3 regions of the Halorhodospira sp. 9628 genome follow, and region 1 is predicted to be linked to each of the others. Evidence: predicted binding sites of a transcription regulator. Region 1 holds the regulator's gene; each other region holds the start of a gene.
The links. Region 1 encodes sigma-54, which starts transcription at its own class of promoters, with help from an activator protein. Its sites were predicted from a motif close to TGGCANGNTNCNTGCTT; they were not measured.

Region 2: LRG10_RS07235 (TorF family putative porin) is a predicted target of sigma-54. The motif match lies at 1,736-1,752, and genes of this name have one in related genera.
Region 3: nifH (nitrogenase iron protein) is a predicted target of sigma-54. The motif match lies at 1,990-2,006, and genes of this name have one in related genera.

What each region holds. Positions count from the first base shown of each region.
Region 1 is NZ_JAJNRF010000006.1:15,060-18,327, forward strand. Features, by position in the region: gene lptB (LPS export ABC transporter ATP-binding protein) at 1-557, shown strand, start outside; gene LRG10_RS07575 (RNA polymerase factor sigma-54) at 598-2,052, shown strand; gene hpf (ribosome hibernation-promoting factor, HPF/YfiA family) at 2,095-2,421, shown strand; gene LRG10_RS07585 (PTS sugar transporter subunit IIA) at 2,465-2,935, shown strand; gene LRG10_RS07590 (HPr kinase/phosphorylase) at 2,908-3,268, shown strand, end outside.
Region 2 is NZ_JAJNRF010000005.1:146,360-149,627, forward strand. Features, by position in the region: gene LRG10_RS07210 (thiazole synthase) at 1-187, opposite strand, end outside; gene thiS (sulfur carrier protein ThiS) at 224-427, opposite strand; tRNA gene LRG10_RS07220 (tRNA-Gly) at 528-601, shown strand; gene LRG10_RS07225 (Rrf2 family transcriptional regulator) at 642-1,100, opposite strand; gene LRG10_RS07230 (SirB2 family protein) at 1,156-1,542, opposite strand; gene LRG10_RS07235 (TorF family putative porin) at 1,824-2,522, shown strand; gene LRG10_RS07240 (YifB family Mg chelatase-like AAA ATPase) at 2,570-3,268, opposite strand, start outside.
Region 3 is NZ_JAJNRF010000010.1:85,656-88,923, reverse strand. Features, by position in the region: gene LRG10_RS13275 (nitrogen fixation protein NifZ) at 1-688, shown strand, start outside; gene LRG10_RS10495 (SIR2 family protein) at 666-1,553, shown strand; gene nifH (nitrogenase iron protein) at 2,066-2,941, shown strand; gene nifD (nitrogenase molybdenum-iron protein alpha chain) at 2,955-3,268, shown strand, end outside.

The DNA of each region.
Region 1 (3,268 bases):
AGGGGCGAATCACCCTGGAAGGCGACGACCTCACCCGGTTGCCCATTCACGCCCGGGCCCGATTGGGCATCGGCTACCTCCCCCAGGAACCCTCGGTCTTTCGTAAACTGAGCGTTGCGGATAACGTACGGGCCATCCTGCAGCTGCGCGACGACCTGGACGGCACTGAGCGCGAGCAGGAGCTGGATCGCCTGCTCGAGGAGTTCGGCGTGACCCACGTGCGCGACTCCCCGGGGATCGCCCTGTCCGGGGGCGAGCGCCGGCGCGTGGAGATCGCCCGCGCCCTCGCGGCGAATCCGCGGTTCATACTGCTTGATGAGCCATTCGCCGGGGTCGACCCCATCTCGGTGGGCGAGATCCAGCGGATCGTCCGCCAGCTGGCGCAACGGGGTATCGGCGTGCTGATCACCGACCATAACGTGCGCGAGACGCTGGGCATCGTGCAACGCGCCTACATCCTCAGTGACGGCGAGGTGCTGGCCGCCGGGGACGCCGAGAGCGTGCTGGCCAACCCGCGGGTACGCGAGGTGTACCTGGGCGAGGACTTCCGCCTGTGAGTGACGGACTACGGATGCTTCAAGCACAACGGACACGGCCATGAAGCAGTCGCTTCAGCTACGCATCGGTCAGCAGCTGACCATGACCCCGCAGCTGCAGCAGGCCATCCGGCTGCTGCAGCTCTCCAGCCTGGAGCTGCGCACCGAGATCCAGCAGGCCCTGGAGTCGAACTTCATGCTCGAGCTCGATGAGGAGGCCGAGCCCGGGCAGGAGCAGGAGCAGCAGGAAACGGAACCCCACGAGGACGAGGCACCGGCCAGCGAACCCGCCGGCGAGGACATCCCCGAAGACCTGCCCCTGGACACCTCCTGGGACGACATCTACGACGGCAGCACGGCACTGAGCGCCCCCGGCGACGAGGGTGCGCAGCGCGACACCCTCGACAACCGGCCGGCCGCCTCCGACAGCCTCCAGCAGCACCTGCACGCGCAGATCGAGCTCGAGGCCTTCTCCGCCCGGGAGCGCTCCATCGCCGAGGTCATCGTCGACGCCGTCGGCGACGACGGCTACCTGACCCAGAGCACCGAGGATCTGCTGGCCGGCTGTCCGGCCGACGAGCAAGTCAGCGCCGAGGAGCTAGAGGCGGTCCTGCAGCGTGTCCAGCGGCTCGACCCGACCGGCGTTGCCGCCCGCGACCCTCAGGAAGCGCTGTGCGTCCAGCTCGAGCAGCTTCCCGAGGACACGCCCTGGCGTGCGGAGGCGCAGCACGCCCTCCTCCACCACCTGGAGCTCATCGCCGAACGCCGCCATGACGACCTGGGCCGCGCCCTGGGGGTCGGCGAAGATGCCCTCGGCGGCATCCTCGGTCTGATCCAGAGCCTCGATCCACGCCCGGGCTCGCAGATCAGCGACACAACCCCGGACTACATCATCCCCGATGTCCTCGTCGTGCGCCGCGACGGCGTCTGGCAGGTGGAACTCAACGGCGAGACCGCCCCCCGCTTGCGCGTCAACGCGTATTACGCCAGCCTGATCCGCAGAGCGGACCGCAGCGCGGACAACCACTGCCTCCGCAACCATCTCCAAGAGGCGCGCTGGCTGATCAAGAGCCTGCGCAGCAGGAACGAGACCTTGCTGAAAGTGGCCAGCGCCATCGTAGAGCGGCAACAGGGGTTCCTCGACCACGGCGAGGAGGCGATGCAACCACTGGTTCTGCGCGAGATCGCCGAGGCGGTGGAGATGCACGAGTCCACCATCTCCCGCATCACCACCAACAAGTACATGCACACCCCGCGGGGCACCTTCGAGTTCAAGTACTTTTTCTCGAGCCACGTGCAGACCAGCGACGGCGGAGAGGCTTCGGCGACGGCGATCCGGGCGCGGATCCGCCGGCTGATCGCCGAGGAGGATCGGGCAAAACCGCTGAGTGACAGCGCGATTGCGCGTATCCTTCATGAGGAGGGGATCCAGGTGGCGCGTCGGACGGTCGCCAAGTACCGGGAGTCCCTGTCCATCGCATCGTCGGCGGAGCGCAGGGAGGCCCGGGGGCGCTGAGGCCCCCGGCTCCGCCGGCGGCAAAGGGGTTCAGGAGGCGGTATGCAGATCAAGCTCAGTGGGCATCATGTCGAGATCACCCCGGCCCTCCGGGCGCATGTGAACGAGAAGATGCAACGCATCCAGCGCCACTTCGACCACGTCATCGATACCGAGGTGATCCTCACGGTGGAGAAGAAGCAGCAGAAGGCCGAGTCGGTCATCCACATCGGGGGTGGCGGCGGGCGCGTTTTTGCCGATGCCATCGAGGAGGATCTCTATGCAGCCATTGACGTGCTCGTGGACAAGCTTGACCGTCAGGTCCTGAAACACAAAGAGAAGGCCGTCGATCAGCGACGGCAGGGCGCGTCCCTCAAGGCCAGCCTTTAAGGCGGCGGGACGCGGTTCAGCGGGCCAGCCGATCGGACACTCCATGGACATCGAGCAACTCATCACGCCGGAACGTGTTCGCTGCGAGAGCGGCATCGAGGACAAGGAGCAGGTGCTCCTGCGCATAGGCGAGCTGATCGGGGCCAGCGGCGACGGCCTCGACGCCCGGGAGATCAGCAACCGGTTGCTGGCCCGTGAGCGACTGGGCAGCACGGGCCTGGGGCACGGCGTCGCCGTGCCCCACGCCCGCATCGACGGGATCGACCGCGCCATCGGGGCCCTCATCCGCCTGGACCGGGGCATCGATTTCGACGCCTTCGACAAGGCACCGGTGGACCTGCTCTTCGCCCTCGTCGTACCCGAGCACTTCACCGACGAGCACCTGCAGATCCTCGCCAGCCTTGCCGAGATGTTCAGCGACAGCAGCCTGTGCGAGCGGCTGCGCCGCTCCTCGGACGGGGACGAGCTGCAGATGGCCCTGCGCGAATGGCAGTCGCACGCCGACCCATCGTGAACGCGGCCGGGAACCGGCCGGTCATCCCCGGCCTGCTGATGGCGGTCCACGGCCACGGAATCCTGCTGGAGGGCCCCAGCGGCGTGGGCAAGAGCGACGCCGCCCTGGCGCTGCTCGACCGTGGTCACGCCCTGGTGGCCGACGACGCCGTACAGCTGCGCCGCGACGGTGACCGCCTGCTCGGCGCCGGTCCGCAGCAGGGGCGGGGGCTGCTCTACCTGCGCGACCTCGGCCTGGTGGACATCACCGAACTCTACGGCCCCGCGGCGCTGCGCAGCGAGACCGCCGTGGCTCTGTGCATCCAGCTCCAGCGCGCTCCCGGCCCCACCGAAG
Region 2 (3,268 bases), on a different contig from region 1:
CGAGCAGGTTGGGCTCGTCCGGGTTCTGGCCGATGTTGCTGCGGCGCAGGGCGATGGTGACGATCTCGGCGCCACTTGCCTCGATGGCCGCACGGGCCTGCTCCATGTCGCGGTACTTGCCGGTACCGACCAGCAGGCGCGAGTGATACTCGCGCCCGGCGATGACCAGGGGATCGCGATCCGCCATCTGTGTCTTGAACTCCGTGCTTTGAGGGGAACCGGGTCAGCCGCCGCCGATGGCCTGGATGACCTCCATGCGGTCGCCATCAGCCAGCTGGTGATCACCGAGCTGGCTGCGGGGGACGATGGTCTCGTTAACCTCCACCGCCAGACGCTGCTGCTCGCTGACGCCGAGCCGCTGCAGAACATCGGCGCAGCTGGCGCCGGCGGGGAGGGTCATGCCCTCGCCGTTGACCTGGATCTGTATGCTGGTTGCTGTACTCATCGCGGATAGTCTAACGCGGTTGCGGCACTGCGGCACCGGTTGTCCTCGGCGCCGTGCAGCGCTATGATTTCACCTGTCCGCAGCGGGTGTAGCTCAATGGTAGAGCTCCAGCTTCCCACGCTGGCGATGTGGGTTCGATTCCCATCACCCGCTCCAATTCCTTCCCTGTCTTTGACCCGACAGCCCCGGGCTGCGTTCAGCCGGTCTCCGCCGCACGGCGGTCGATCAGATCGAGGTCCACGGCCAGGGCGCCGCGGTTGTGCAGCAGATCGGCCAGGGTGTAGCGATCCAGCACCGCCAGGAAGGCGTGCAGCGCCTCGTCGAGTACGGCGCGCACGGCGCAGTTGCCCTCGATCCGGCAGCGCTGATCCTCGTCCCGGAAGCACTCCACCAGGGTGAAGTCCTCCTCGGTGCGCCGCAGCAGCTCACCCAGGGCGATCGCCTCCGGCGGGCGGGCCAACCGGATCCCCCCACGCTTGCCGCGGACGGTCTCCACGAAGCCGTGGGCAGCCAGCCGGTTGACCACCTTCATCAGGTGGTTGCGCGAGATGTCAAAGCGCTCCGCGATCGCGCCAATGGTGACCAGCTCGCCCTGTGCCGCCCCAAGGGCGAGCAGGACCCGCAGGGCGTAGTCGCTGTGTCGGGTTAGACGCATGATCCGGCTCCGTTCGCTGCCCCGGACACTATAGCAGCGCCCGGGGCCATCCGGATCAGCCCAGGCCGACGATCAGCAGCGGCTCGCGGGTGATGCTGTAGAGGTAGAGGTAGCCGAAGACGGCGATGCCGCCGATGAACGCCGCCATGCGGATCTGCCGGGTGCGGCCTCGGCGCAGGGCGATCACCCCGAGGACGATGTAGGCGATCAGTCCGAGCAGCTTGACGGTGAGCCAGCCGTCGACGAAGGGGTACTGGGCGATCATCACCATCAGCACCACTGCCGTCAGCAGCAGCACGGTGTCGGCGACCTGCGGCGCCACCCGCAGGACCTTGTTCTCGAGCGCTGCAGAGCCACGGAACATCAGGATCCCCCGGGCGATAAACAGACCGAGACTGACCACGGCGGCCAGCGCGTGCGTCGACAGCAACACCTGGTGCATTCCTACCCCCTCGCGTCGTCCGTTTCGAAAAGAGGCTATTCTTCCTGCCGGTCGGGCCCGGCTGCAACCACGCACAACGCGCGCACCCCTTCGGTGCGCGCGCCGTCCGCTCCTGGTGCAGGCACGCCGCCGCGCGCGGGCGCGGCACCCGACCTCCCGCTTAACCCCTTGTTCCATCTAGCACGGCCCGACCTGGCACACCCCCTGCATGAGAACCCGGCGCGCGCCGCCCGTGGCGGTGGCCGCCCCTGACCCACGGATACAGCATAAGGTGCCCGACCATGAAAAAGCCTTTCCCGCTAGCCGCCGCCGGCGGCCTGCTCCTCGGCCTCTCCGCCAACGCCCAGGCCGAGGAGATCGGCGCCGGCTGGAGCCTCTCCTCCAACGTGGCGATCACCTCCAACTACCTCTTCCGCGGCTTCTCCGAGAGCGACGAGGAGCCGGCCGTCCAGGGTGGCTTCGACCTAGACCACGCCTCCGGGGCGTACGTCGGCACCTGGGCGTCGAGCTTGGGGCCTGACGCTGCTGCAGCTCTTGAGATGGACTACTACGGCGGCTTCGGCTTCGACCTGACCCCGGACATCTGGGGTGATGTTGGCCTGGTCTTTTACACCTACCCCGAGGACACCGACGATAACACCGTCGAGATCTACGCCGGAGCTGGCACCGCCTTCGGCGAGGTGGAGGCGGACTTCTACGCCCACATTTCGGATGACTACTTCGATTCCGACGAGAGCTCCGTCTATCTGGAGACCAACTGGATGACGCCGCTGGCCGCCGGCTTCTACGCCATGGCCCACCTCGGCTATCTGGTCATCGACTCCGACACCGATGCTGACGGCTTCGATGCCGCCCTGGGCGTCGGTTACGAGTACGGCACGCTCGATCTCAGCCTGGTGGGCACCTACAACAGCTCCGACGAGGCGGATGACGCCGACGAAGAGACCCAGGTGGCCTTCACCGTATCCCGCTCCTTCTAGCCGCACCCCCCTGCACCCGGGGGCGCCGGCCGGCGCCTCCGGTCGGGTTACCCCGCCCCGCCACGCTCCTCCAGCCCCCGCCGCAGCCCGACCGCCTCGGCCACGTGGCGCCCCTCGATGGGGTCGACCTCGTCGAGATCGGCCAGCGTCCGCGCCACCCGCAGCAGGCGGTGGTGCCCGCGCGGCGACAGGCCGATAACCTCGGTGGCCCGCTCCAGCGTCGCCTCGGCCTCTGGCACCAGTGCGCAGGCCGATTCGAGGGCCTCTCCGGCCAGTTCGGCAGCGATCACCCCGGAGCGCTGCCGCCGCCGCTCACGGGCCCGAGCCACCCGTTCGGCCACCACACCGCTCGGCTCGGCCGCCGGCGCGGCGGTCAGTTCCCGGGCACTGAGCCGCGGCACCTCCACGGCGATGTCGAAGCGATCCAGCAGGGGGCCGGTCATCCGGTCGCGGTAACGCGCCACCTGTTCCGGCGTACAGCGACACACCCCGCGCGGATCGCCGTGGTAGCCGCAGGGGCAGGGGTTCATCGCCGCGACCAGCTGGAACGCCGCCGGGTAGGTCACCCGGGCGTTGCTGCGGGCGATACTCACCTGCCGGGCCTGTAGGGGCTCGCGCAGCGCCTCCAGGGCGTTGCGCGGCAGCTCCGGGAATTCGTCGAGGAAGAGCACACCGCGGTGGGCCAGGGAGACCTCGCCGGGACGCGGCGGCTGCCCGCCACCGATCAGGGCGGCGGCGGAGACGGT
Region 3 (3,268 bases), on a different contig from region 1:
GCGGCGGCTCGCCGTCCATGGCGAGGTGGTGGCCGAGCCGGGTGCGGTGGGCGAGATCATCCGCGTCCTGCGCGATGCACGCACCGGGCCGGCCTACCAGGTCCGCTTCCCGGGGCGTACGCTGCAGGTTCCGGAGCACGCCCTGGCGCCGCTGGCCGCCGAGGTGCCGGAGGTCACCGACGAGGACGTGGAGCGCTTCTACCGCGAGCATCCGGAGCGCTTCCAGCGGGACGAGACGCGCACCGTGCGCCATCTTCTGATCACCATCAACGACGAGTTCCCGGAGAATACCCGGCAGCGGGCCTGGGCGCGGGCGGAGAAGCTGGCCGGGAAGCTGGCGGACGACCCGCGGGGCTTTGCCGCCGCCGCCGAGCGCCACTCCGAGTGCCCCAGCGCCCTGCACGGCGGGCTGGTGGGCCGGGTGGCGCGGGGGCAGCTGCATGAGGAGCTGGACGCGGCCCTGTTCGAGATGGCCGCCGGCGAGGTGCGCGGCCCGGTGGAAACGGCGATGGGTCTGCACGTGCTCCTCTGCGAGACCGTGCACCCGCCCGACGTTGCCCCGCTGGATGACGAGCTGCGCGAGCGGATCCGCGGGGCCCTGCAGGAAAAGCGGGCCCGCCAGGTCCAACGGGATCGGGCGCGGGCCGGCCAGGGAGGGGAGAACCATGAGCCATCCGGGACTGGATGACGAGCGTATCCGCCGCTGGACCCACGGCTTCGCCGACGGCAGCGTCGTCCCGGTGCTCGGGCCGGGCGCGCTGGACGGGGCGTGTCACCCGGAGACCGGCGATGCCATGCCGGCAGACAACGAGCGGCTGATCCTCGCGCTGAATCAGGGCAAGCCGATGTCGCCGGTGCTGATGCACGAGTTCTCGCGGGCGGCGATGAAGGTCGAGCAGGATCACGGACGCCCCTATCTGGAGCGTTTTCTGCGGACCTGCTTCGGCGAGGTCCCCTGGACCCGGGCGCCGGTGATCGACTGGCTGGCGCAGCAGCGGCCGGCCTGGGTGGTGGATCTCAACCGGGATACCCAGCTCCAGGACGCCTGGGCCGGCACCCCGCACCTGCTGGTTCAGGGCGTCGCACGGGTCACTGGCGGGCGACGCTATCGGGTCTTCCGGCACGACAGCATCGGCTACCACGAGCTCCACGACGAGGCGGCCGAGTCGCCGCCGTCGCCGGCGGGTCCGATCCTGTTCAAGCCCCTGGGGTCGCCCCGGCCCGAGCCGAGCTTCGTTGCCTCGGACGCCGATTTTGTGGACTACCTCACCGAACTGATGGGCGGCTTTGCCCTGCCGCGGTTCCTCAAGGAGCGGCGCCGGGGCGTGCGCTACCTGAGTCTCGGGGTTCGCTTCACCCGGGATACCGAGCGCATGCTCTTCACCGAGATCACCCAGGAGGCCGGCGAGCCCAAGGGCTGGGCGTTGTTGCCCGCCACGGCCGGCAAGGAGCGGCGCTACCTGGCCCGCCACGGTGTGACCGTGATCGAGGCCTGCGCCCGCGATCTGGCGGCGCGGGCCGTCGGCGTCGCCTCGTCACCCCAACGCGCCTGAGCGTCGCTCGCCCCGTCGGAGGGGGTGGCATCCGGATTGCGTTCGATCAATAATGACGACCGGTGCCACACAACCTGTCGATGAGGAGCAGGGGCGATGCGACGCAAGTGGATCCCCGGCCAGCCGGATGAGTCCTATCAGGTCCTCGCCTTCAGCGACCGCGGTCACACCGCCGTCTTCAGTGAGCACTGAAGCATCCCTCCTGTCGGTCGGGGAGCGGTTCTTCCCCCTTGTCCGCTCCCCGACAACCCCCGGCCGATCATGTCGGACTTGCCACGGGCCTGCGGGCCGTCCCGGATCGTCGGGCCGGGCCCCCGGGGGTGTTCGCCCTTTCTTTGCTGATCGTTCCTGGTCTTCCTATAAGTCTTTTGGATCAACGGGTTGCGTAAACGCGGCGGGTCACCTTCGGCGCAGCGGGTCCGTCGTTGCCCCCTGCTGGCACGCCGGTTGCAAAACCCGGGTGCGAGCCGCTGAGGCGGCCGACGTAACCATCGGTCAGGAGGGATTAACCCATGAGACAGGCAGCAATCTACGGCAAGGGCGGCATCGGCAAGTCCACCACCACGCAGAACCTGGTGGCGGCGCTCGCCGAGAAAGGCAAGAAGGTGATGATCGTCGGCTGCGATCCGAAGGCCGACTCCACCCGCCTGATGCTCCATGCCAAGGCGCAGAACACGGTCATGCACCTGGCCGCCGAGGCGGGCAGCGTCGAAGACCTTGAGCTCGAGGACGTCCTGCAGGTCGGCTACGGCGACACCAAGTGCGTCGAGTCCGGTGGCCCGGAGCCGGGGGTCGGCTGCGCCGGCCGCGGCGTGATCACCGCCATCAACTTCCTCGAGGAGGAGGGCGCCTACGAGGACGACCTGGACTTCGTCTTCTACGACGTCCTTGGCGACGTGGTCTGCGGCGGCTTCGCCATGCCCATCCGCGAGAACAAGGCCCAGGAGATCTACATCGTCGTCTCCGGCGAGATGATGGCCATGTACGCGGCGAACAACATCGCCAAGGGCATCGTGAAGTACGCCAGCTCCGGCGGCGTGCGCATGGCCGGGCTGATCTGCAACTCCCGCAACACCGACCGCGAGGACGAGCTCATCGAGAACCTCGCCAGCCGGCTGGGTACCCAGATGATCGGCTTCATCCCGCGGGACAACATGGTCCAGCACGCCGAGATCCGGCGTATGACGGTCATCGAGTACAACCCGGAGTGCAAGCAGGCCGACGTCTACCGCGAACTGGCGGACAACGTCATCAACAACACCCAAATGGTCGTGCCCACGCCGCTGGGCATGGATGACCTCGAGGACCTGCTCATGGAGTTCGGCATCCTCGAGGAGGAGGACGAGTCCATCGTGGGGCAAAAGGCCGACGAGACCGCCTCGGCGTAAAGGGGGAGAGCCAATGAGCAGCATGACGCAGGATGAGGCCCAGGCGCTGATCGAGGAGGTCCTCGAGGTCTATCCCGAGGCTACCCGCGAGGAGCGCGCCAAGCACCTGGCCGCCGTCGGGGCCGATCAGCAGCCGAGCAAGTGCGTGACCTCCAACCGCAAGTCGGTGCCCGGGGTCATGACCCAGCGCGGCTGCGCCTACGCCGGCTCCAAGGGCGTGGTCTGGGGGCCGATCAAGGACATGGTGCACATCTCCCACGGCCCGGTGGGCTGCGGCCAGCTCTCGCGGGCCGGCCGTCGCAATTACTACACCGGCCACACCGGCGT